DNA from 2 places in the Streptomyces sp. NPDC058664 genome. Region 1 is predicted to be linked to the other one. Evidence: riboswitches for the same ligand, from Rfam matches in the RefSeq annotation. Region 1 holds a riboswitch; the other holds the start of a gene.
The links. Region 1 has a riboswitch for S-adenosylmethionine ahead of thrC (threonine synthase). Riboswitches for the same ligand answer to the same signal wherever they lie in the genome.
Positions count from the first base shown of each region.

Region 2: it holds a riboswitch for S-adenosylmethionine, as region 1 does, so the genes downstream of both, ACFWUY_RS02730 (aminotransferase class V-fold PLP-dependent enzyme) here and thrC (threonine synthase) in region 1, are expected to answer to the same signal.

Region 1 covers NZ_JBHXRW010000046.1:30,287-41,955, reverse strand. The annotation lists gene ACFWUY_RS30055 (trehalose-6-phosphate synthase) at 1-237, opposite strand, end outside; gene ACFWUY_RS30050 (hypothetical protein) at 368-778, opposite strand; gene ACFWUY_RS30045 (glucosyl-3-phosphoglycerate synthase) at 817-1,758, opposite strand; SAM riboswitch class I at 1,919-2,114, shown strand; gene thrC (threonine synthase) at 2,132-3,418, shown strand; gene ACFWUY_RS30035 (MoaD/ThiS family protein) at 3,433-3,708, shown strand; gene ACFWUY_RS30030 (cold-shock protein) at 4,144-4,347, shown strand; gene groL (chaperonin GroEL) at 4,736-6,364, shown strand; gene ACFWUY_RS30020 (hypothetical protein) at 6,465-8,159, opposite strand; gene ACFWUY_RS30015 (hypothetical protein) at 8,149-9,816, opposite strand; gene ACFWUY_RS30010 (SRPBCC domain-containing protein) at 9,968-10,462, shown strand; gene ACFWUY_RS30005 (FG-GAP-like repeat-containing protein) at 10,663-11,669, shown strand, end outside.
Region 2 covers NZ_JBHXRW010000002.1:219,950-231,618, forward strand. The annotation lists gene ACFWUY_RS02700 (NlpC/P60 family protein) at 1-261, opposite strand, end outside; gene ACFWUY_RS02705 (NlpC/P60 family protein) at 457-1,494, opposite strand; gene ACFWUY_RS02710 (NYN domain-containing protein) at 1,751-3,115, opposite strand; gene ACFWUY_RS02715 (hypothetical protein) at 3,149-3,391, opposite strand; gene ACFWUY_RS02720 (rhomboid family intramembrane serine protease) at 3,550-4,302, shown strand; gene ACFWUY_RS02725 (Lrp/AsnC family transcriptional regulator) at 4,299-4,580, shown strand; gene ACFWUY_RS02730 (aminotransferase class V-fold PLP-dependent enzyme) at 4,651-6,093, opposite strand; SAM riboswitch class IV at 6,321-6,437, opposite strand; gene trpD (anthranilate phosphoribosyltransferase) at 6,520-7,584, opposite strand; gene ACFWUY_RS02740 (cytochrome bc complex cytochrome b subunit) at 7,717-9,342, opposite strand; gene ACFWUY_RS02745 (Rieske 2Fe-2S domain-containing protein) at 9,339-10,391, opposite strand; gene ACFWUY_RS02750 (c-type cytochrome) at 10,388-11,197, opposite strand; gene ACFWUY_RS02755 (heme-copper oxidase subunit III) at 11,272-11,669, opposite strand, start outside.

The sequences.
Region 1 (11,669 bases):
GGCGTACACCTCCGGGTCGATGTCCAGCATCCGTACGCCGGGCTCGCCGACCCCGCGCCGGACCGCTTCCCGGTCGCCCTCCCCGAGCGCCGCGCACACCCACACGCTCTCCTGGGAGGACACGGCGCTCAGGCCCGAGACCAGGCCGCCCCCGCCCCTGCGGGCGTCGAGCGAACCGTCCTCGCCCAGCGTGTACGAGACGGGTCCACGGTTTGATGCGACCAGCACAGTAGCCATGGGGCGAACCTAGCCCGTCCCGTAAACGCTCAAACGTACGTATACGAGACGGGGGGATCCGGCCACGCCCCGTAGCCGCAGGTCAAGCAGGTCGCGGCCCCGTAGCCGCAGGTCAAGCAGGTCACGCGGGTCACGCGGGTCGGTCGCCTCCGCCGCGCGTCGCCGCCCTCGCCACCAGGCCCGTCGCCGCGAGGGCGAGCGCCAGGGCGCCGAGCAGCCAGAGCCGCTCGGTGTTGCCGCCTGTCCCGGCCGTCGAGCCGCCGTCGCCCCGGGGACCGGGTGCCGGGGGCGCCGGGGAGGGAGTAGGGGTTCGCTTCACCGTGCGCGGGTCCGCCCGGGTGGTCTCCGGGTCGGGAACCGGTACGGAGAAGGCGAGGGCCGACGGCACGTGGGTGCCGCCGTACAGCGACCCCTCGTACCGCTCGCCGACGGGCTCGGCCACGTTTGCCGCGGCCGGTCCGGCCGTGGCGAACGCGAACGAGCCCGTCACCAGTCCGACGGCCGCGAGCACCCTTCCCAGGTGATGGTGTCTGAAGCGCATAGAAGGGAAATGTAGGCAAAACGGATCATCGTAGGGCGTTACGCCACGCGGCGGCGCGCGTACTCCGCGATCTCGGCCATCGGCGGCCGCTCCTCGGTGTCCACCGCGTACGTCCGCGGCTCGAAGCCCTTCTCGCCGCGCTCGAACTGGGTCAGCCACGGCCGGACCAGATGCCCCCGCGACAGCCGCAGCTGCGCCGTCCGGTAGATCGCCGCCGCCATCCGGCCGAGCGCCTGCCCGTCCTGGTGCCGGTGCTTGCGCACCCCCACGTCCACCTGCGCGAGGGCGTCGAGCCCCACCGTGTGCAGGGCGTCCACGAGCAGCCCCAGCTCCACTCCGTAACCGACAGGGAACGGCAGCCGTTCGAGCAGCGAGCGCCGTGCCGCGTACTCGCCGCCCAGCGGCTGCACGAGACCGGCCAGCTGCGGCCAGTGCAGATTGAGGAGGGGACGGGCCACCAGTTCCGTCACCCTGCCGCCCTGACCAGGGGTGTCTCCGAAGGGCCGGTCGTACATCGCCTTCACGAAGTCGACGTCGGGGTCCGTCAGGAGCGGGCCCACGATCCCCGTCACGAAGTCCGCGGAGAAGTCCCGCAGGTCCGCGTCCACGAAACAGACGACGTCCCCGCTCGTCACCATCAGCGACCGCCACAGGACCTCGCCCTTGCCCGGCACCGCCGGTATCCGGGGGAGTATCGCGTCCCGCGCGACCACCCGTGCCCCGGCCGCCGCCGCCACCTCCGCCGTACGGTCCGTGGAGCCCGAGTCGATCACCACCAGCTCGTCGACGAGCGGCACCGACTCGCTCATCAGCTCGCGCCGGATCACGGCGACGATGTCCCCCACCGTCGCCTCCTCGTTCAGCGCGGGCAGCACCACGCTGACGCGCGTCGAGCGCTTGGCGGCGAGGATCCGCTCCAGCGGCCGGTCCGCCACGGACCAGGACCGCCGGCCCAGCCAGCGCTCCACCTCTTCCAGCACGTGATCTCCATCTCGCGGTTCGGACGGCCGGTCCAAGCGTCCGGGCCTTCGGTTACAGTCTTGAACAACGCGGATCCCCGATGCACGTCGGGGTGCCGACCGCGTCGGAGCACAGGAACGAAGTCGGCGACCGACTTCACCGCGCTTCACAATCGAATACCGCTCATCCAGAGGGGCAGAGGGAAACGGCCCGTTGAAGCCCCGGCAACCCTCCAGTCGGTTACTCGCCCACCCGTCTCCCGGCCACCACCCCTAGTGGTGTCCTGACGGACGCAGCTTGTTTGCGCGAGGCTCCCGGCTAGGGAAGGTGCCAAATCCGTCTCATGGCGAAAAATTCGTCATGGGAAAGATGAGGAGAAAGGGCCTCGCCTCCATGGCTGTACAGACCGCCACCCCCGCCACCACCGTCGACCTCGGTCCCGCTTCCGGGCTTTCCTGTCGCGAATGCGGTGAAGTCTTCGCCCTCGGTCCGATCTTCGCCTGCGAACTCTGCTTCGGACCGCTCGAAGTCGCGTACGAGCTCCCCACCGGTGACCCCGAGGCGCTGCGCAAGCAGATCGAGGCCGGCCCCGCCAACATCTGGCGCTACGCCCCCCTGCTGCCCGTCCCCGCCGACGTCGCCGACAAGCCGAACCTGAACCCGGGCTGGACCAAGCTCGTCCAGGCCGACAACCTCGGCCGCGAGCTCGGCGTCGCCCCCGGCAAGCTCTTCGTCAAGGACGACTCCGGCAACCCGACCCACTCCTTCAAGGACCGGGTCGTGGCCCAGGCCATCGAGGCCGCCCGCGCCTTCGGCTTCACCACCCTCTCCTGCTCCTCCACCGGCAACCTGGCCGGCGCCGTCGGCGCCGCCGCCGCCCGCGCCGGCTTCCGCTCCTGCGTGTTCATCCCGCACGACCTGGAGCAGGGCAAGGTCGTCATGGCCGGTGTCTACGGCGGTGACCTCGTCGCCATCGAGGGCAACTACGACGACGTCAACCGCTTCTGCTCGGAGCTCATCGGCGACCCGCTCGGCGAGGGCTGGGGCTTCGTCAACGTCAACCTCCGCCCGTACTACGGCGAGGGCTCCAAGACGCTGGCGTACGAGATCTGCGAGCAGCTCGGCTGGGTCATCCCCGACCAGCTCGTCATCCCGATCGCCTCGGGCTCGCAGCTGACGAAGATCGACAAGGGTCTGCAGGAGCTCATCAAGCTGGGCCTCGTCGAGGACAAGCCGTACAAGATCTTCGGCGCCCAGGCCGAGGGCTGCTCCCCGGTGTCGGTGGCCTTCAAGGCCGGCCACGACGTCGTACGGCCCCAGAAGCCGAACACCATCGCCAAGTCCCTCGCGATCGGCAACCCGGCCGACGGCCCGTACGTCCTCGACATCGCCCGCCGCACCGGCGGCGCCGTGGAGGACGTGAACGACGAGCAGGTCGTGGACGCGATCAGGCTGCTCGCGCAGACCGAGGGCATCTTCGCCGAGACCGCGGGCGGTGTGACCGTCGGCGTCACGAAGAAGCTCGTCGAGGCCGGTCTGATCGACCCGAACCTCACCACCGTCGTCCTCAACACCGGCGACGGACTCAAGACCCTGGACGCGGTGGCCGACACCTCTCAGGCGACCGTCACCATCCGCCCGAGCCTGGACGCGTTCCGCGACGCCGGCCTGGCCCTCTGAAAGGTTACGAAGACATGGCCGTGAACGTCCGCATCCCCACCATCCTCCGCACCTACACGGGCGGTCGGTCCGAGGTCGAGGCCGAGGGCGCGACCCTCGCCGAGGTCATCGCGGACCTGGAGAAGAACCACAAGGGCATCGCCGCCCGCGTCCTGGACGACCAGGGCAAGCTGCGCCGCTTCGTCAACGTCTACGTGAACGACGACGACGTGCGCTTCGAGCAGGGTCTGGAGACGGCCACCCCGGCCGGCGCGGGCGTCTCGATCATCCCGGCCGTCGCCGGAGGCTGACCGTCGGGCACAGTGCCGGCGGCTGCTGAGCCTTATCAACTGCCCCATCTTTCTCGAAGATCTCGAATTGCCCCTTCCGCGCCATAAAGCGGAAGGGGCAATTCTGCATGGTTGAGCGGGGTAGAGTTGGGGAAGTCCCCTCCGCTGCCCATGCCGGACGCATATGAGAATGCGTCGCCGCGCGACAAGAAGCAGCCAAAGTGCCTGCGCGTTGTGTACCTTCTGCGCGATTTGCCGGGCCCGACTTGCCCCGTGATCCAGCGAATTCTCCCCTATTCGCCTTTCCGTGACGCCCAGAATTCTCGCTCGAATGACCTGTTGCAGAGGGCAGTTGGGCAGATACATTCAGCCGCGGTCGACGCGTTCCGGCGCAGGGTCTGACCCGGGTCCGCGAAGTGCGGTCCCGCGCAAGGGCCAGTAATAGGGGAGTTAGGCATGGCTCAGGGCACCGTCAAGTGGTTCAACGCGGAGAAGGGCTACGGCTTCATCGCGGTCGACGGTGGTGCGGATGTTTTCGTCCACTACAGCGCGATCCAGATGGATGGCTACCGCAGCCTCGAAGAGGGACAGCGAGTCGAGTTCGAGATCTCGCAGGGCCAGAAGGGTCCGCAGGCGGACATGGTCAAGCTCGCCGTCTGAGCGCGGCGCGATCGGCCACCGACGCAACGCCGTCGAGGGGCCCGCATCCCTGAGGGGACGCGGGCCCCTCGTGCGTTCCGGCGCGGTCCGGTCCGCGTTCCGGCACCGCCCGGTCCGCCTTCCGGAGCCGCTCGGTCCGCGCTCGGACGCCGCTCGATCCGCGCCCCGATCACCGTCCCGATCGTCGAGAGTCGCTTGCACTCGCATGGGTCGAGTGCTAATCATTGGCGTTAGCACTCGGAAGGTGAGAGTGCTACGAGGATCGAGCACGACGAGGTCGCCGGCCGGGTGGGGCAAGGAACCACACGGAGTTGCGGAGGCCGTCCGTCGCGGGCGTCGGCGCGGTCCTGGAGCGTTATCCACCCCATGTCCGGGAGGACCACTTCACATGGCCAAGATCATCGCGTTCGACGAGGAGGCCCGGCGCGGTCTCGAGCGCGGCATGAACCAGCTCGCTGACGCCGTCAAGGTCACCCTCGGCCCCAAGGGCCGCAACGTCGTCCTCGAGAAGAAGTGGGGCGCCCCCACGATCACCAACGATGGTGTCTCCATCGCCAAGGAGATCGAGCTCGAGGACCCGTACGAGAAGATCGGCGCCGAGCTGGTCAAGGAAGTCGCCAAGAAGACGGACGACGTCGCCGGCGACGGTACGACCACCGCCACCGTTCTCGCCCAGGCGCTCGTCCGCGAGGGCCTCCGCAACGTCGCCGCCGGTGCCAACCCGATGGCCCTCAAGCGCGGCATCGAGAAGGCCGTCGAGGCCGTCTCCGGCGCCCTCCTCGAGCAGGCGAAGGATGTCGAGACCAAGGAGCAGATCGCTTCCACGGCCTCCATCTCCGCCGCCGACACCCAGATCGGCGAGCTCATCGCCGAGGCGATGGACAAGGTCGGCAAGGAAGGCGTCATCACCGTCGAGGAGTCGCAGACCTTCGGTCTCGAGCTCGAGCTCACCGAGGGCATGCGCTTCGACAAGGGCTACATCTCGGCGTACTTCGCCACCGACATGGAGCGCATGGAGGCGTCGCTCGACGACCCGTACCTCCTGATCGTCAACTCCAAGATCTCCTCCGTGAAGGACCTGCTCCCGCTCCTGGAGAAGGTCATGCAGTCGGGCAAGCCGCTGCTGATCATCGCCGAGGACGTCGAGGGCGAGGCCCTGTCGACCCTGGTCGTCAACAAGATCCGCGGCACCTTCAAGTCCGTCGCGGTCAAGGCTCCGGGCTTCGGCGACCGCCGCAAGGCGATGCTGAACGACATCGCCATCCTCACCGGCGGCACGGTCATCTCCGAGGAGGTCGGCCTCAAGCTGGAGAACGCGGGCCTCGACCTGCTGGGCCGCGCCCGCAAGGTCGTCATCACCAAGGACGAGACCACCATCGTCGACGGTGCCGGTGACAGCGAGCAGGTCGCCGGTCGCGTGAACCAGATCCGCGCCGAGATCGAGAACAGCGACTCGGACTACGACCGCGAGAAGCTGCAGGAGCGCCTGGCGAAGCTCGCCGGCGGTGTCGCGGTCATCAAGGCCGGCGCCGCGACCGAGGTCGAGCTCAAGGAGCGCAAGCACCGCATCGAGGACGCCGTTCGCAACGCGAAGGCGGCCGTCGAGGAGGGCATCGTCGCCGGCGGTGGCGTGGCCCTGCTCCAGGCCTCCTCGGTCTTCGAGAAGCTCGAGGCCGACCTCACGGGCGACGAGGCCACGGGCGCGAACATCGTGAAGCTGGCCCTCGAGGCCCCGCTGAAGCAGATCGCGATCAACGCCGGCCTCGAGGGCGGCGTCGTGGCGGAGAAGGTCCGCAACCTGCCCGTCGGCCACGGCCTGAACGCCGCGACCAACGAGTACGTCGACCTCATCGCCGAGGGCATCATCGACCCGGCGAAGGTCACGCGCTCCGCGCTGCAGAACGCCGCGTCGATCGCCGCGCTGTTCCTCACCACCGAGGCCGTCATCGCCGACAAGCCGGAGAAGGCGTCCGCGCCGGCCGGCGGCGGCATGCCGGGCGGTGACATGGACTTCTGATCCTCCGGGATCGGTGGTTCATCGCTGAACGCGAAGAACGGAACGAGGGCGGCACCCCCACCAGGGGGTGCCGCCCTCGGGCGTTTCTCGGCAGCGGTGATCAGCGCACGTCGACGTAGTCGCCGCCGGCCGCGGCCGGGGAGCTGAAGTGCCGGTAGTCGCCGTAGTGGCGGATGCGCCAGGAGCCGTCCGCGGTGGCCTTCACCCGGAGCGAGACCTTGCCGTTCGCGGCGGCCCGGCCGGTCGCGACCTGCTTCCAGGTCGTGGTGCCCCGCGGCTGGAACTGCACGACGACCGGGGCGTTCCCGTACGCCCGCCAGGCCCCGTCCCAGTAGTGCTGGAGCCCGCCGGTGACGGTCACGTACCCGCCCTTGACGACCGGCTCGGGGCCGGCGTTCAGGGAGACGATCCGGGTGTCGTTGCGGACGAGCCGGAACGAACCGGAGCCGGACTCGGCGAACTGGTCGGTGGTCAGGTGCCGGACGCGGTACCAGCCGCCCCGGCTCGCGGCCGAGAGCGTGAAGTCGTTGTAGTAGGCGGAGTTCACGCTCGCCGTGGCGATCCGCTTCCAGCCGCCGATGACGGACTGCTCCAGCTGGATGTACTGCGTCGTCGGGAAGTAGTCCTTCTCGTACGTGGCGCGGAAGGTGCCGGAGACCGTGACCCGGCCGTCGGCGGAGAGGCCGACGGAGGTGAGGTCGGTACGGGACTCCACGGGGATGGCGAGCGCCCCGTAGACGGGGTCGTAGCTCAGGTAGCGGTCGGGGGAGTCGACCGTCCAGCCGCCCGCCTCCCTGCCCGAGGCGGCGACGAGCCGTGCGACGTACCGGCCGTCCGCACCCGTGAGGACGGTGACGGGCGTGCCGATGCCGTACCGGGGGGCGCCGAGGCGCACCCGGACCGGGTGATGGGGGACCGGAGCGTTCCCGGCCGCCGGGTCGGTCATCCGGCCGCTGATCGTGACGGTCTCGCCGTTGAGCGCCCGCCTCTTGTCGGACGCGGCCGTGACGAGCACCTTGCGCGGGATCCACTCGTGGACCTGGCGGTACTGCTCGGTTCTGCCGTGGACCTGGGCGGAGTCCCCCGTGAACGTCGCCACGAAGGTGCTCCCGTGGTCGAACTCCTCGGTGGAGATCGGATACGGGGCCCCGGCGAAGCCGCCGGAACCGTCGGTGAACACCTCCTGGGCGGGGGTCTTCACCGGGGTGATCCGCTGGACGGAGACCGTCTCGCCGGCGAGCGGCACCACGTCCCCCGAGCCGGGCTGGATGCCGACGAGCGCGCCCGCGGGGCGGGCGTTGCGGTCGGCGTAGGTGGGCTTGCCGAGGGTGAAGACGGAGAGCTCGGGGCGCAGCCGGAAGTCGAGCTGTCCGGCGTCGGTGCGGGTCTCCTTGTTGCCCAGCGAGTCGGTGGCGGTGACGTCGATGGAGTACGTGCCGAGGGCCGGGATGCCGCCGCCGTCCTCGACGAGCTTCAGCGTGGCCGAGTCGGGCAGCACGAACGTGTTCACGAGCGCCGGGTCCCAGGAGGGCGCCGGGGTGAGCGCCGGGATGTCGGCGAGGACGGTGTCGCCCTGCCGGATCCGGGCCGAGACGGCGGTGACCTTGGCCTGCGCCGCGTCGGTCCACGCGGTCACCCGGAAGGTGCCGCGCTGGGTGTCGTCGGTGACGGCCCGGCCGATGCCGACGGGCGTGTCGGCCGCCGTGGTCCCGTCGGCAAGGGCGGGCGCGGTCGTGACGGCCAGGGCGGCGGCGGTGAGGACCGCCGTCAGGGGGAGGCGGAGGTCAGCGCGCATCGATGTACTTCGCAATCGTCTCGCTGTAGTAGTAGGTGCCCGTGCTGTTGAGGTACAGGGCCCAGGAGCCGTCTCCGTAGGCGGTGGCGCGGTAGCTGAAGTTGCCGTAGCTGTTGGTGGTGACGCCCTGGTTCACCCAGTACCACTGGTTCTCGCCCCGGGGCTTGTAGACCAGGGTCAGCTTGGCGCCGGCGAGCGGCTTCCACACTCCGCCGACCATGCGCTGGACGGTGCCGGAGACGGTCATCTTCCCGTTCACCACGGGCCGGGTGGGGCTGATGGTGAAGGCGGAGAAGCGGGTGTGCAGGCGGGTCCGCTTCAGGGCCGTGGCGGTCTTGGAGACGAACTCGTTCGTCTCGGGGTGGTGGACGCGGTACAGCGCGGTCTCGAAGCCCACCCGGGCGGTCAGGTTGTACGCGCAGGAGGAGTCGGTGCCTCCGTAGCGCAGGACGCGCCAGGTGCGTCCGCCGTCGACGGAGGCCTGGAGCTGCACCGGCTGGCCGTCGCCGCAGTTGTAGCTGGTGCCGACCATGCCCTTGGCGGTGACCAGCCCGTACTCGTCGAGGGTGAGCGTGTACTGGGCGTACGAGAACTGCTGCGGGACGGCGATGTCGCTCCGGTCGTACGCGCGGCCCTCCCGGTAGTACACCGAGGGCCGCAGGGACGTGTAGACGTCGCTGGTGCTGTACTGCGCCCGCGCGGCGAAGGAGAAGGTGCCGGTCGCCGAGGAGGTGGCGCCGCCGATCACGTTCACGGCCGTCCGCTCGTAGTAGCCCGGCTCGCTGCCGGTCGCGATGACCGGGGCGGCGGCGAAGGGCTTCCAGCCTCCGGCCGTGTACCGCTCCACGTGGCCGGTGACCTGCACGTCCGATCCTGCGAGGACGCGGTACTTGTTCACGTCGGCGCTGATCCGGTAGACGAGGGCCTCGATGCCCAGGTGCGGGACGGAGGCCGGGGCGTCCGGGTCGTCGGCGGTGCCCGTGGTGACCACGGTCGCGGATCCACTGTTGACCACGCCGTTCGGCGTCACCGGCAGGGAGAAGGTGCCGTCCGCGCGGGTGGTGGCCGTGGCGGTGGTGGTGCGGGAGTCGCCGTCGTACAGGTCCAGCTTCACCTGCACCTTCGTGCCCTCGGGGGCGGCGGTGCGGGCACCGGTGGCCGGGTTCCAGAGGGTGGTCGTGCCGGAGAGCACGGCCTGCCGCTGGTCGTAGCTGGTGCTGCGGCGGTTCCAGGACAGGCCGGAGACGCCGATGTGCTGCCGGTGGCCGTAGGTGCCGGTCCACTGCTTGGTGGTCTCGCCGGGCAGCCGGTAGTCCACCCGGACCGGGTAGTCGCCGAGGGCGGTGCCCTCGGGGAGGGCGATCGGCGCCTCGGTCGTCCAACTGCTGTAGTTGTCCGAGGTGAGTGCCTCCGTGGAGGCGAGGACGACGGCGTCCGGAGCGGTGGAGGCCAGCACGCTGACCTTGATCCACAGGGCGCTGGCGGGCAGCGCCAGGCGATAGCGTCCGTCGTCCAGCGTGGTGCCGGACGTGCCCTGCCAGTCCGCGTGCGCGGCAGGGGCGTGGACGACGGCGGGCACGATGACGCCCGCCGAAAGAGCGAAGACGGCGGCCGCACGGACGAAGGCGTGCGGAAGCCTGCGCGTTGAGCGCGGCAAGGGGACCCCCCACAGGTCGGAACGGCGGCGCGCGCGATGGATGGGGCGGCCGCGTGGGAGCACCATAGCGCCCGGCACTTGAACGTGTTCACTCGCTTTACGCGGATGCCGGGGTGATCCTGGAATCACCCCTTCGTGAAGGGACACGGCGATGGTCACCCTCCTGACGACACCGGCCGACCGCGAACTGGTCGTCACCCGCACCTTCGACGCCCCGCCGGACCGGGTTTGGGAGGCGTGGACGGATCCCGGGCACGTGCGGCAGTGGTACGGGATGTCCGGGCTGACCACGACGGTCGTCGACATCGACCTCCGGGCCGGCGGCGCCTGGCGCTGGGGCCAGCGTGCCCCCGACGGCCAGGAGATCGTCTTCTCGGGCACGTACGAGGACGTCGTCCCGGTCGAGCGGCTCGACTACACGGAGGTCTTCGAACAGATGCCGGACGCGGACCCGGTCAGGGTGACCCTCACCTTCGACGCCACCCCGGACGGGGGCACGGCCCTGACCAGCACGTCCCACTGGCCGTCGAACGAGCTCAGGGACCAGGCGCTGGCGGCGGGCATGGAGGCGGGGGTGCGGGAGCAGTACGACCGGCTCGCGGAGCACCTGAGGACGATGCGACGCGGTGACGCGGTGACGCGGTGACGATGTGACGCGGTCGTGCCACGCGCAATTTTCTGGCGCGTCGATTCGCGTGAATGTACGATCCAGCTGCCGACAGGGGGGGTCCCGCCGGCCCCCGGCCCGCGCAGCCCGAATCCGGCGCCCTGCCGCCGCCGCTTCGCCCGTCGTGCCCGCCCTCCCTCGTCGTACCCGTCTTCGCACCCGTACGAGGGGACACGTACTTGTCCGTCCGAAGAGCCGTCGCGCTCGCGCTGAGCGCGGCCCTCGGCATCACCGGCCTCACGGCCCTCACGACCACCCCCGCCGTCGCGTCCGGCGCACCGTACGACGTGACCGTCGCCGCGCCGCCGAGCATCGCCCCACCGCCCCAGTCCCTCTTCGGTGCGGGTACGGGTCTCCAGACCATCGACCCCGCAGTGGGGCTGCGCTGGCAGAGCCTCTCGGACGGGCGGGTGGCCTCCCGCGACGCCTGCGACTCGATCGACATGATCCTTTTCCACGGCGACAGGTTCGGGTGCGTCGGCCCTTACGGCGACTGGGACGCCTCCGTCCACGACTGGACCACCGGCACGACCCTGACGCGCACGCGTCCCGAGGGACACACCTGGCTCCGGGCCTTCGGCACGGACCGGCTGCTCAGCTTCAGCACCGACTCCGAGGGGGCCGTGACCCTCCATCTGCCGGGCCTCGGCGAGGGCGCCCCGGCGGACGCCGCCGTCACGACGGCCGAGCGCATCATCGGCCACCCCAAAGTCCTGGCCTTCGACACCGAGGGCGCTGTCGTCAGCTACACGCGGGCTGACGCCGTGCGGGCCGCCGGCCTGGTCGACTTCGCCACCGGCGTCCTCGTCCCGCTGCCGACCGGGCCCGATCTCCCCACCTACCTGAAGGCCGCGCTCAGCGACGACCACGTCGTCGTCTACAGCGAGTACGGCGAGATGGCGATGGAGGCGCTCGTCGTCCCCCGTGCCACCCCCGCGGGCCCTGGCACGACCGTCAAACTGCCGAACGACGCGTACAGCAACGACGCCCGCCTCGGCCTCGTCGGCGACTGGATCGTCGGCCACTACGGCGACCGGTACACGCCCCATCCGCTCAAGGCCACCTCGCTCACCAGCGGCGCGACCCGTGACCTGGGTGTCTCCGCCGCCGCCGACGCCGAGCTCAAGGCCGGTTCGGACGGCGCCCTGTACGTCGTGGGCGGCACCGACTCCACCCACTGGGGCGT
Region 2 (11,669 bases), on a different contig from region 1:
GTTGATGCGCTCCTGGCCGCGGGCCAGGGCGTCCTGGGCCCGGGAGACCGTACGGCGCAGCGCGTCCGCCTTCTCGTCCGCCCGGTTGTAGCCCTCGGTGGCCTTCTCGGCCTCCTCGTAGAGGCGGTCGACCGTGGCGCGGGTGGCCTCGACTCCGGCCCCGGGGTCGGCGCTCGCGGGGACGGCCCCGAGGGACGCCGCCACGGTGGCCGCGGCGGCGGTGAGGACGGTGACCCCGGCGGGTCGGCGGTGGGACGCCACGAATAGCGCTCCGTTCGGCTCGACGCAGACTGGCGCGGCAGACAGTAGCCGCTGATCACTCCGCGTCCAACGAAGCCGATGGACACGGAAAGTGACGCCCCGCCGGAGAACACAGGTCACCGGCGGGGCGTCAGGTCAGTACGCGTCGCGGCGAACCACCCGTTCGGGCGGCATACCGCAGCGGGTCGCGGGGCGTCAGCCGCCGACGCGGACCCCGAACTGGAAGGAGCCCAGGGTGTTCATGGACTCGTAACGGACGTAGGCGCCCGTGTAGGGGGCGTGCAGGACCGTGTTGTTGCCCGCGTACAGGCCCACGTGCGACAGACCGTTGAAGAAGACCAGGTCGCCCGGCTTGAGCTGGCTGCGGCCGATCTTCACGCCGTCGTTCTGCTGGGTGTAGGTGGTGCGGGTGAGCTGGACGTTGGCCTGGCCGTAGGCCCACTGGGTCAGACCGGAGCAGTCGTACGAGCTGGGGCCCTCCTGGCCGGAGGCGTACGGCTTGCCGATCTGAGTGGCGGCGGCGGCGAGCGCCGCGGCGCCGTAGCCGTTCGCGGGGACCTCGTTGCCGAGGTCGACCCGCTCGCCGGCGGCGCGGCTGGCCCGCTGCTCCTTCTCCTCCATCTCGGCCTTCTCGGCCGCGGTGAGGGTGTTGAGGAGCTGCCGGGCCTCGGCCAGCTTGCCCTGGAACTTCTTCTTCTTCTCGCCGAGGGTCTTGCGGACGTCCTCGAGGTCGGCCAGCTTGCTGGTGGCCTCGGCCCGCTGCTGGGCGAGCGTCCGCTGCTTGGCCTGGATCGAGGTGAGCACGTCGGCCTGCTGGGCGCTCAACTGGTCGATCGCGGACGCCCTGTCGAGGTAGGTGTCCGGGTCGGCGGAGAGGAAGAGCTGGAGCGCCGGGTCGATGCCGCCGGAGCGGTACTGGGCGGTGGCGACCGAACCGATCTTGTCGCGGAGGGTGTTGAGCTCCTCCTGACCGCGGGCCACCTGGTCCTGGAGCTGGCCGACCTCCTTCTGCAGCTTGCCCTTGCGCTCGTCGGCGAGGTTGTACTGCTCCGTGGCCTCCTCGGCCTCGTGGTGCAGCTTGTCGACCTTCGACTTGACCTCGTCGATCTTGGGCTTGGCAGGGGCGGCCTGGGCGCCGGACTGGGCGGAGAGGGCGACGGCGGCTGCCGCGGCAGCGGTGAGCACGGTCACGCGGGCACGGCTCGGCTGCTTGGGTCGACGGTGGGACGCCACGAAGGCGAGCTCCTTCTTCCTCGAGCCGCCCAACCGGTCAGGGGCAGGCGGTTCCTCCGCCGTCACCCCGGATGGGCGATCAACCGCGCGAAGGTTCGAAGGCCGACCTTAGTGACCAAGCTGTGATCAGTTCAAATCCCACTGGCAAAAATATCGCTCAGGCGCCACTTTGTTTACGGACATCGCACGGCCAGTGATGACCAGTTGACGGACCGCCATCCAGAATTCGGGCATAAGGCCCAGGAGTTGCGATGCCTCACGAGAGCCGCGAAAGCCGCTTCAGCAGCAAGGCGGACGACACCGGGCGCGCACCCGCCTTCGCCACCCCGTCGGCCACCTCGCGGTCCGTGGAGACCACCACGACCGGCCGGCCCGGCGGCTCCGCCCGTACCAGCTGGCGGATCAACTCGTCCGCCGTCACACCGGGCTTGGAGAACAGCACCCGCACCCCGCGCGGCGGCGCGAGCAGCACCGGGGCCGCCAGCTCCGCCCCGTCGAAGACACAGGTGACCTCGGCGCCCGAGCGGGCCGCGAGGGCCGAGAGGCTGCCGAGCAGCCGCAGCCGCTGCTTCTCCAGCGGCATCGTCGGATAACCCGTCTTGGTGACGTTGTAGCCGTCCACGACCAGATGGGCCTGCGGCAGCGCGAGGAGCTGGTCGAGCAGTGCCGGATCGGTCTCCGAGAGCGCCCGCGCCGCGATGTCCTTCGGGGACATCCGCCCCGGCTCCACCGCGTCCACCGTGTCCGCCGGATGCGTCGAGACGGGTGGCAGCGCCAGTTCGCGACGGAGCCCCTGGGCCGCGTCGAGGACGGTGTCGAGCAGCAGCCGCAGCCGCATGTCCTCCACCGAGCGCCCCTCACGGGCGGACCGCCGGCTCGCCTCGAGGGCCGCCTCGACCTCGCCGAGCCTGGCCTTGAGCCGCCGGCTCTCGCTCTCGACCGAGGACACCCGGGCCGCCGACTCCGCCCGCGCGGTCTCCATCTCACCCTGGAGGCGGCGCAGCGCGGCCTCGCCGCGCTTCACGTCGCTCTGGGCGCTGCGGAGCTTGCGGTGAAGCGATTCCGCTTCCTTCCTGGCCGCCTCCAGGTCGCGCCGCAGCTGCTCGGTCTCGTCCCGGGAGCGGTCCCGGGACGCGGCGAGCTCCTCGCGCAGCCGCTCCAGCTCGCGCCGGCCGGCCTCGTCGGCCCGCTCGGCGTCGGCCCGCAGGGCCTCCTCACCCGCGGCGGCCACCAGCTTGACCCAGCCGGACGGGCGCAGCACATAGGCGGCCGCCGCCACGTCGACGGGATCGGCGGCGGCGGGCGGGGTGCCGCTCTCGACGGCTCCGGCCAGTTCGGGCTGGCCCTGCTTGAACCGTTCGCCGATCCGCTGCCGGAACAGCGGGTCGCTCTCCAGGGCCGCCGCCATCGCGTTGCCGGCGAACTTGGCCCGCCGGCTCGCGGTGAACCGGGCGTACTGCCGCAGGGGTGCGGGCAGCTCCGCGACGGTCAGCCCGCCGAAGGCGTCCGCGACCAGCGCGACGACCCGCCGCCGCACGCCTTCCGGCAGTGGGTGGTCGAGCGTCTCGGCAGCGTCACCTGCCGCGCCGGCCGGCTCTCCACCGTGCGCGGGCTGCTCCACGATCCGTCACCCCTATGTCGTCCGCGCCGTCCCTCAGGAGGCGGCGCCCGGCCTGTCCACCAGTTCGATCTGGTCCACCGCGTTGCACCAGCGGCAGCGGACCGACTCGATGGTCTCACTGACCACCTGCCGCTCCTCGACCGTCGGTTCTCCCGCGAGGTCCAGATGGACGTACTCCACGACCTTGGAGGAGCGGGTCACGTCGAAGCGGGTCAGATTGCCGCAGAGCGTGCAGCGCCAGCGGGTCTCGGCGGTCGGCAGGGGAACCGTCGTCATCGTGCCGTCCTTCTTCCTGTTGCGGGGTACCAGGTGCGGGAGCCGCGGTGCGCCGTCGAACTGCGGTCGTACTGCCCGTAACCCTACGGCCTCGCGGGTGGGCGGGGGCACGGCGAGGCACTCTGTCCAGTTCGGCCCCGGTACGCCATGATCTGTCCATGATCGATCGGCGAGGCGCGGTCCGCGCTGTCCACGCTGTCCGGGGGGCCTGGCGCGGCATCCGCAGCGGACCCACGGTGACGTACGGACTGATCGCCGCGTGCGTCCTCCTCTTCGCGATCAGTCCGGTCTCCGGGCTCAACCCGGCGCACGGCACGGGCGACCAGCTCCTCGCGGCGCAGGGCGTGTACTTCCGCCGCTGGGGCGTCGTCCCCGCCGAGCTGATGAGCGGCGAGCCGCGCGCCCTCCTCACCCCGCTGACCGCGCTCTTCGTCCACGGCAGCTGGCTCCACCTCCTGGGGAACATGCTCTTCCTGTACGTCTTCGGGGCGATGGCCGAGGAGCGCATGGGACCGGTCGGGTTCGCTCTCTTCTACCTGGGCACCGGCTACCTCGCGCTCCTCGGGTACGCGGCGGCGCACGCGACCAGCGAGCAGACGCTCGTCGGGGCGTCCGGCGCGATCTCCGGGGTGCTCGGGGCCTTCCTCTTCCTCTTCCCGCGCTCCCGGGTCACCAGCCTCTTCCCCTTCCTCTTCTTCCTGCCGCTGCGCTTCCCCGCCTGGATCGTGCTGATCTTCTGGTTCGTGCTGCAGTGGCTGGCCGCGCGGGCGGCGGGTGCCGGTCCCGGCGTCGCCTATCTGGCCCATGTGGTGGGCTTCTCCGTCGGCTTCCTCTACGCCTGGGGGCGCTACCGGGGTGGGGATAGAGTGAAAGCCCAAACCGCGGCGACCGAGGGAGAAAGCCAGCCGTGATCACCGCGATCGTGCTCATCAAGACCAGCGTGGACCGCATTCCCGAGATCGCCGAGTCGATCGCCGCCCTCGACAGCGTCAGCGAGGTCTTCTCGGTGACCGGTACGTACGACCTGATCGCCATGGTCCGGGTGCCGCGCCACGACGACCTGGCGGACGTGATCCCCGGCAGCATCAGCAAGATCCCGGGCGTCGAGGCCACGGACACCCACGTCGCCTTCCGCACGTACTCCCAGCACGATCTGGAGGCGGCCTTCGCCATCGGCCTGGAGTCCTGAGGCCGCGCACGCGTCAAGGTGAAGGGGGCCTCCCGACCGGGAGGCCCCCTTCACCCGTACGAGTGAGTGATCAGCCGCGGTCGGGGACGCAGCGGCCGTCCTCGGTGCGGTAGTTCCACCGCGCGCCGTCCCGGACGAGTTCCTTCACTGCGCCGACGAACCGCTCCACGTGCTCGTCGGGCGTACCGGCGCCGAAGCTGACCCGGATGGCGTTGAGGGACCTCTCGCCGGGGGCCGCCTCGGGCGCGCCGCACTCGCCCTGGGTCCCCGGGTCGGTGCCGAGCAGGGTGCGGACCAGCGGGTGGGCGCAGAAGAGGCCGTCACGGACGCCGATGCCGTACTCGGCGGAGAGCGCGGCGGCGAAGTGGGAGCTGTTCCAGCCCTCGACGACGAAGGAGATGACGCCGACCCGGGGGGCGTCGTCGCCGAACAGCGAGAGCACCTTCACCTCGGGCACCTCGGCGAGGCCCTCGCGGACCGTGGCGATCAGGTGCCGCTCCCGCTCGACGAGGGTGTCGAAGCCGGCCTCGGTGAGCGCCTTGCAGGCGGAGGCGATGGAGTACACGCCGATGACGTTCGGGGAACCGGCCTCGTGCCGGGCCGCGGTGGTGTGCCACTCCACGTCCACACCGCCGTCGGCGCGACGCGCCACCGTGCGGGAGGCGCCGCCGCCCGCGAGGTAGGGCTCGGCGTCCTGGAGCCAGTCGGCGCGGCCCGCGAGGACGCCCGAGCCGAAGGGCGCGTACAGCTTGTGCCCGGAGAAGGCGATCCAGTCCACGTCGAGGTCCTGGACGGAGACCGGGTGGTGGGGCGCGAGCTGGGCGGCGTCGAGGACGATCCGGGCGCCGTGCGCGTGCGCGGCGGCGGCGAGCTCCTTCACCGGCCAGATCTCACCGGTGACGTTGGAGGCACCGGTGACGCAGACGAGGGCGGGGCCGTAAGGGTCGCGGTCGGCGAGGGCCCGCTCCAGGGTGGCGACGGCCTGCTCCGGCGTGCGGGGGGCGTCCAGGTAGCTGACCCGGGCGTTCTGCCACGGCAGCAGCGAGGCGTGGTGCTCGGTCTCGAAGACGAAGACCTCGCAACCGGCGGGGAGGGTCCGGGCGAGCAGGTTGAGCGAGTCGGTGGTGGAGCGGGTGAAGACGACCTGATCGCCGGGGCGGCAGTCGAGGAACTCGGCCACGGTGGCGCGGCTGTTCTCGAAGAGGTCGGTGGAGAGCTGGGAGAGGTAGCCGGCGCCGCGGTGGACGCTGCCGTAGTAGGGGGCGTACGCGGCGACGTCGTCCCAGACCCGCTGGAGGGCCGGGGCGCTGGCCGCGTAGTCGAGCGCCGCGTAGGTCACCTCGCCGCCGGTGACGAGCGGGACGGTGACGTCCCGGCCGAGGACGGGCAGCGGGGCGGCGCAGCAGGGATCGGCGGACTCGGCGGTCGCGGTGGTCGCGGTGGTCGCGGTCTCGACGGGCGCGGTGGCGACGGCGGCGGTCTCGACGGTGGCAGCGTTCGGGCGTGCGGACATGGCGGTATCTCCCGGCGGGCGGTGCGGAATGGCTTCGGTGATCCCGTACGCGGCCGGACACGGCGGGGTACGGGTGATGCCTCGGAGACGAAAGGGGGCGCACGCGGGTGTGCGGGTACGCGGAAGTGACCCTGTTCCGAGGGTGAAGAAGGGGCGGACTCGCCCTATCGCATTCGCTTGCTCACGGAAAACGCTCCTCGACAGACCAGGACCCCTGGTGTTCGAGGGGTCCGCGCTTGCCGTAGACCTCGCTGCCTACGGCCTGGTCATCACCCGGGGCACCCCGCCACGGACGGAGGGTTGCCGGACAGCAAGCCGGGGCCAAAACGCTGTCACTCGTGACCTGTAGAGCATCCTGCCACATGATCGCCGAAGCGCAAGACCCCGGTCCGCATGCTGGACCGGGGTCGTACGGCGAGGCACGTCCTACGCGTTGCTGACGGCGATCCAGCGCTCCAGGGCCCGGCGGGCCTCACCCGAGTCGATCGCCTCCGCGGCCTTCTCGATGCCGGCGCGGATCTGCTCCACGAGGCCGCCCTCCCCCGGCGCGAGCGCGGCCAGCGCCGCCGCCGAGTTGAGCAGCACCGCGTCCCGCACCGGACCGGTCTCCCCGGCGAGCAGCCGGCGGGCCACGTCCGCGTTGTACGAGGCGTCGGCGCCGCGCAGCGCCTCCACCGGCACGAGGTCGATGCCGACGTCCCGGGGGTCGAAGGCCTCCTCACGGACCGAGCCGTCACGGACCACCCAGACCCGCGAGGTGGCGGTGGTGGTCAGCTCGTCGAGCCCGTCGTCGCCGCGGAAGACGAGCGCGGAGGAACCCCGCTCGGCGAGCACCCCGGCCATGATCGGGGCCATCCGGGCGTCGGCGACGCCGGTGGCCTGGGCCCGGACCCGGGCCGGGTTGGTGAGCGGACCGAGGAAGTTGAAGGTGGTCCGGATGCCGAGCTCCTTGCGGGCGGCGGCGACGTGACGCAGCGCCGGGTGGAACTTCACCGCGAAGCAGAAGGTGATCCCGGCCTCCTCCGCGACCTCGGCGACCCGCCGCGGGGTCAGCTCCAGGTTGACGCCGAGCTTCTCCAGGACGTCGGAGGCCCCGGAGGCGGAGGAGGCGGCCCGGTTGCCGTGCTTGACGACCTTGGCGCCGGTGCCGGCCACGACGATCGCCGACATGGTGGAGATGTTGACGGTCTTGGCACCGTCGCCGCCGGTGCCGACGATGTCGACGGACGGGCCGGGCACCTCGATCGTGTTGGCGTGCTCGTACATGGTGCGGACGAGCCCGGAGATCTCCTCGACGGTCTCGCCCTTGGCGCGCAGGGCGACCGCGAAGCCGGCGATCTGGGCGTCGGTGGCCTCGCCGCGCAGGATCCGGTCCATCGCCCAGGCGGTGTCCTCGGCGCTCTGGTCGCGGCCGGTCAGCAGGCCTTCCAGGACGACGGGCCAGGAGCGGCCCGCCGACGTAGGTCCTCCAGCGGGGGTCACAGCGCTCATGGCAGCTCCTGGATCGTCACGTGACGGATACGGGCCCACCCTATCGACCCCCGGGGACGGCGAAGAGCCCCGTCCATCGAATGGACGGGGCTCTCGCCGTGGCGACTTCAGGAAGTCAGGAGTTCAGGTGGATCAGTGGTGGCCGTGGCCGCTCTGGATCTCCTTGTACTCCTCGACCGTGGGCTTGGCGACCTGGTTGTCGGCGCCGTAGTAGCCCTTGTTGAGCTTGACCCGGAGCTTCTCCAGGGGCCCGATCTTCCGCTCCACGCCGTTCTCGTCGACGGCCGGCGGAAGCTCCGCGGCCGCGTACTGCTCGTGCGCCGTGAGGCGGTGCATCTCGCCCTGGCTGAGCGGCTCGTGGATCTCGACGAACTCACCGTGCGGCAGGCGCTTGATGATGCCGGACTCGCGGCCGTGCAGCACCTTGTCCTTGTCGCGGCGCTGGAGGCCGAGGCAGATCCGCTTGGTGACGATGAACGCGATGACCGGGCCGACGAAGAAGGCGATCCGCACGAACCAGGTGATGGCGTTGATCGACAGGTGGAAGTGGGTCGCGAAGATGTCGTTTCCACCACCCACGAGCATGATCATGTACGCGGTGATCCAGGCGACACCGAAGGCGGTGCGCGTCGGAGCGTTGCGCGGGCGCTGCGCGATGTGGTGCTCGCGCTTGTCGCCGGTGATCCAGGACTCGATGAACGGGTAGACCGCGATCGCCGCGAGGACCGCCGGGAAGATGGCCAGCGGGATCATCACGCCGAGGACCAGCGTGTGGCCCCACAGGTTGATCTCCCAGCCGGGCATGACACGGATCAGACCCTCGGCGAAGCCCATGTACCAGTCGGGCTGGGCGCCGGTGGACACCTGGTCCGGACGGTACGGACCGAGCGCCCAGATCGGGTTGATCGAGGCGATCGCCGAGATGACCGCGATGACACCGAAGACCAGGAAGAAGAAGCCTCCGGCCTTGGCCATGTAGACCGGCAGCAGCGGCATGCCCACGACGTTGTTGTTCGTGCGGCCGGGGCCGGCGAACTGCGTGTGCTTGTGGAAGAACACCAGGATGAGGTGGGCCACCACGAGGCCGAGCATGATGCCAGGCAGCAGCAGCACGTGGGCCGAGTAGAACCGGGCCACGAAGTCGCCGCCGGGGAACTCGCCGCCGAACAGGAACATCGACAGGTACGTGCCGACGACCGGCACGGACAGGATGGCGCCCTGCATGAAGCGGACACCGGTGCCGGAGAGCAGGTCGTCCGGGAGCGAGTAACCGGTGAAACCGGTGAACATGCCCAGGAAGAACAGCAGGAAGCCGAACAGCCAGTTGATCTCACGCGGCTTGCGGAACGCGCCCGTGAAGAACACGCGCATCATGTGCACGAACATGCCGGCGATGAAGATCAGCGCCGCCCAGTGGTGGATCTGCCGGATGAGCAGACCACCGCGCACCTCGAACGAGATGTGCATGGTCGAGTTGAACGCCTCGGACATCAGCTGTCCCTGGAGCGGGACGTACGGTCCGGCGTACTCCACCTCGTTCATCGACGGGTGGAAGAACATCGTCAGATAGACGCCCGTCAGGATGATGATGAGGAAGCTGTAGAGGCAGATCTCGCCCAGCATGAAGGACCAGTGGTCCGGGAAGATCTTCCGCATGTTGGCCTTGGCCAGCGAGTAGATCCCCAGGCGGCCGTCGGCCCAGTCGGCGACCCGCTCACCGGCGGGCGCCTTCTTCGATGTGTCGGTCACGGTGCTCATCCGCGCTCCCAGAAGGCAGGGCCGACGGGCTCGTCGAAGTCGCCGAGCGCCTCCAGGAAGCCCTCGTCGTTCACGCCGATCCGCAGCTGCGGGAGGGCGTGACCGGCCGGGCCGAAGATGACGCGGGCGCCGTCGGAGAGGTCGAAGGTGGACTGGTGGCACGGGCAGAGGACGTGGTGCGTCTGCTGCTCGTACAGGGAGATCGGGCAGCCCACGTGGGTGCAGATCTTCGAGAAGGCGACGATGCCCTCGTGCGACCACTCGAGCTCGCGCTTGTCCTTGATGTCCTCCGGCTGGATCCGGACGATCATCAGGGCGGCCTTGGCGATCTCGACCTGGAAGTGGTGGTCGTGCTCCGAGAGGCCCTCGGGCATCGCGAAGGTCAGCGAACCGACGGCGACGTCCTCGGGGCGCAGCGGCTCGTGCGTGTTCATGTTGATGAGCTGAAGCCCCTTGGCCCACATGGTGGTCCGGAGCTTCTTCTCGGGCAGCGGGCCCATGTCACGCAGCAGCACGATGCCGGAGAGCGGTACGAGCGACAGCGCGCCGAACATCGTGTTGCGGATGAGCTTGCGGCGGCCCATGCCCGACTCGGCGGCACCGGCCGCGAAGTCCGACATGACCTTCGCCTTGGTCTCGGCGTCGGCCTGGATCGGGTGCCGCTCGTCCGCGATCTCCACGTCGGACATCAGGGTGCGGGCCCAGTGGACCGCGCCCGCGCCGATGAAGAAGAGGGCGAGGCCGAGGGTCCAGCCGAGCGCGAAGTTGAGCGCGGACACCCGGCCGAAGGGCCAGATGTACACGATCTTGTCGACCGGGAAGATCACGTACGAGGCGATGAAGCCGACGGTGGCCAGCATCGACAGCGTGAACATGAAGGCGACCGCGCGCTCGGACCGACGGGCGGCTCGCTCGTCGATGTCCTGGATGCGGGGCTTGTGGGGCGGGAGGCCCGGGTCGGCGAACGGGTCGTCGGCGACCTTCACCGCGCCGTGCGCGGTGTCCTGCCCTGCCGGCAGGGTCTCTTCTGGAATCTCTTGGCTACTCATGACTTCTTGGCCTTAGCGGTGTGGGCCGCGACCCAGACGGCAACTGCGATCAGCGAGCCGAGACCGAAGATCCAGCCGAACAGACCCTCGCTGACAGGGCCGAGGCCACCGAGCGAGAGACCACCCGGGTTGTCGGCCTTCTCGCCGTTGACGGCCTGGACGTACGCGATGATGTCCTTCTTCTCCTTCTCCGGCATGGTCGTGTCCGGGAAGGAGGGCATGTTCTGCGGGCCGGTCTGCATGGCCTCGTAGAGGTGCTTCGGGCTCACGCCTTCGAGGCTCGGGGCGTACTTGCCGTAGGTCAGCGCGCCACCCTCACCGGTGAAGTTGTGGCACTGGGCACAGTTGGAGCGGAACAGCTCGCCGCCCTTGGCGGCGTCGGCGCCCGCGGGGTCGTACTGCTCCTCGGTCGGCGTGATCGGGCCGGAACCGAGAGAGGCGACGTACGCCGCGAGCTGATCGATCTCAGCCTGCGAGTAGATGACCTTCTTCTTCGGGACCTGGGCGCCCGGCTGCTGGGCCGGCATACGGCCCGTGCCGACCTGGAAGTCGACCGAGGCCGAACCGACGCCCACGAGGGAGGGGCCGTCAGTGGTGCCCTGACCGCCGGTTCCGTGGCAGCTGGCGCAGCCGACGGAGTAGAGCTTCTTCCCCTCCTCGATGGCGAGGGACTGGGCGGTCTCGTCGGCCTTCGCCGTGCTCGCGGGTGCGAACGCGGCGTACAGCCCCCCCGTGGCCGCCAGCGCGAGAAGTAGGACGACGACCGCCGCCAGCGGATGGCGTCGTCGTGCGGAGAGCTTTTTCACGGATTACCCCGGTGTCAGGATCTTCTGCGTCGATGCTTGCTGGATGTCTCGGTCCGCCGTGACGGCGGAACCGATTACTTGATCATGTAGATCGTGGCGAAGAGGCCGATCCAGACGACATCGACGAAGTGCCAGTAGTAGGACACGACGATGGCGGCGGTTGCCTGCTCGTGAGTGAACCTCTTGGCGGCGTACGTCCGGCCGAGGACCAGCAGGAAGGCGATGAGTCCGCCTGTCACGTGCAGGCCGTGGAAGCCGGTGGTCAGGTAGAACACGGAGCCGTACGGGTCCGACGAGAGCGAGAGGCCCTCGTGCTTCACCAGCTCGGTGTACTCGAAGACCTGGCCGCCGATGAAGATCGCACCCATCACGAACGTGATGATGAACCACGACCTGAGCTTCTTCACGTCGCCCCGCTCGGCGGCGAAGACGCCGAGCTGACAGGTGAGGGAGGAGAGCACCAGGATCGTGG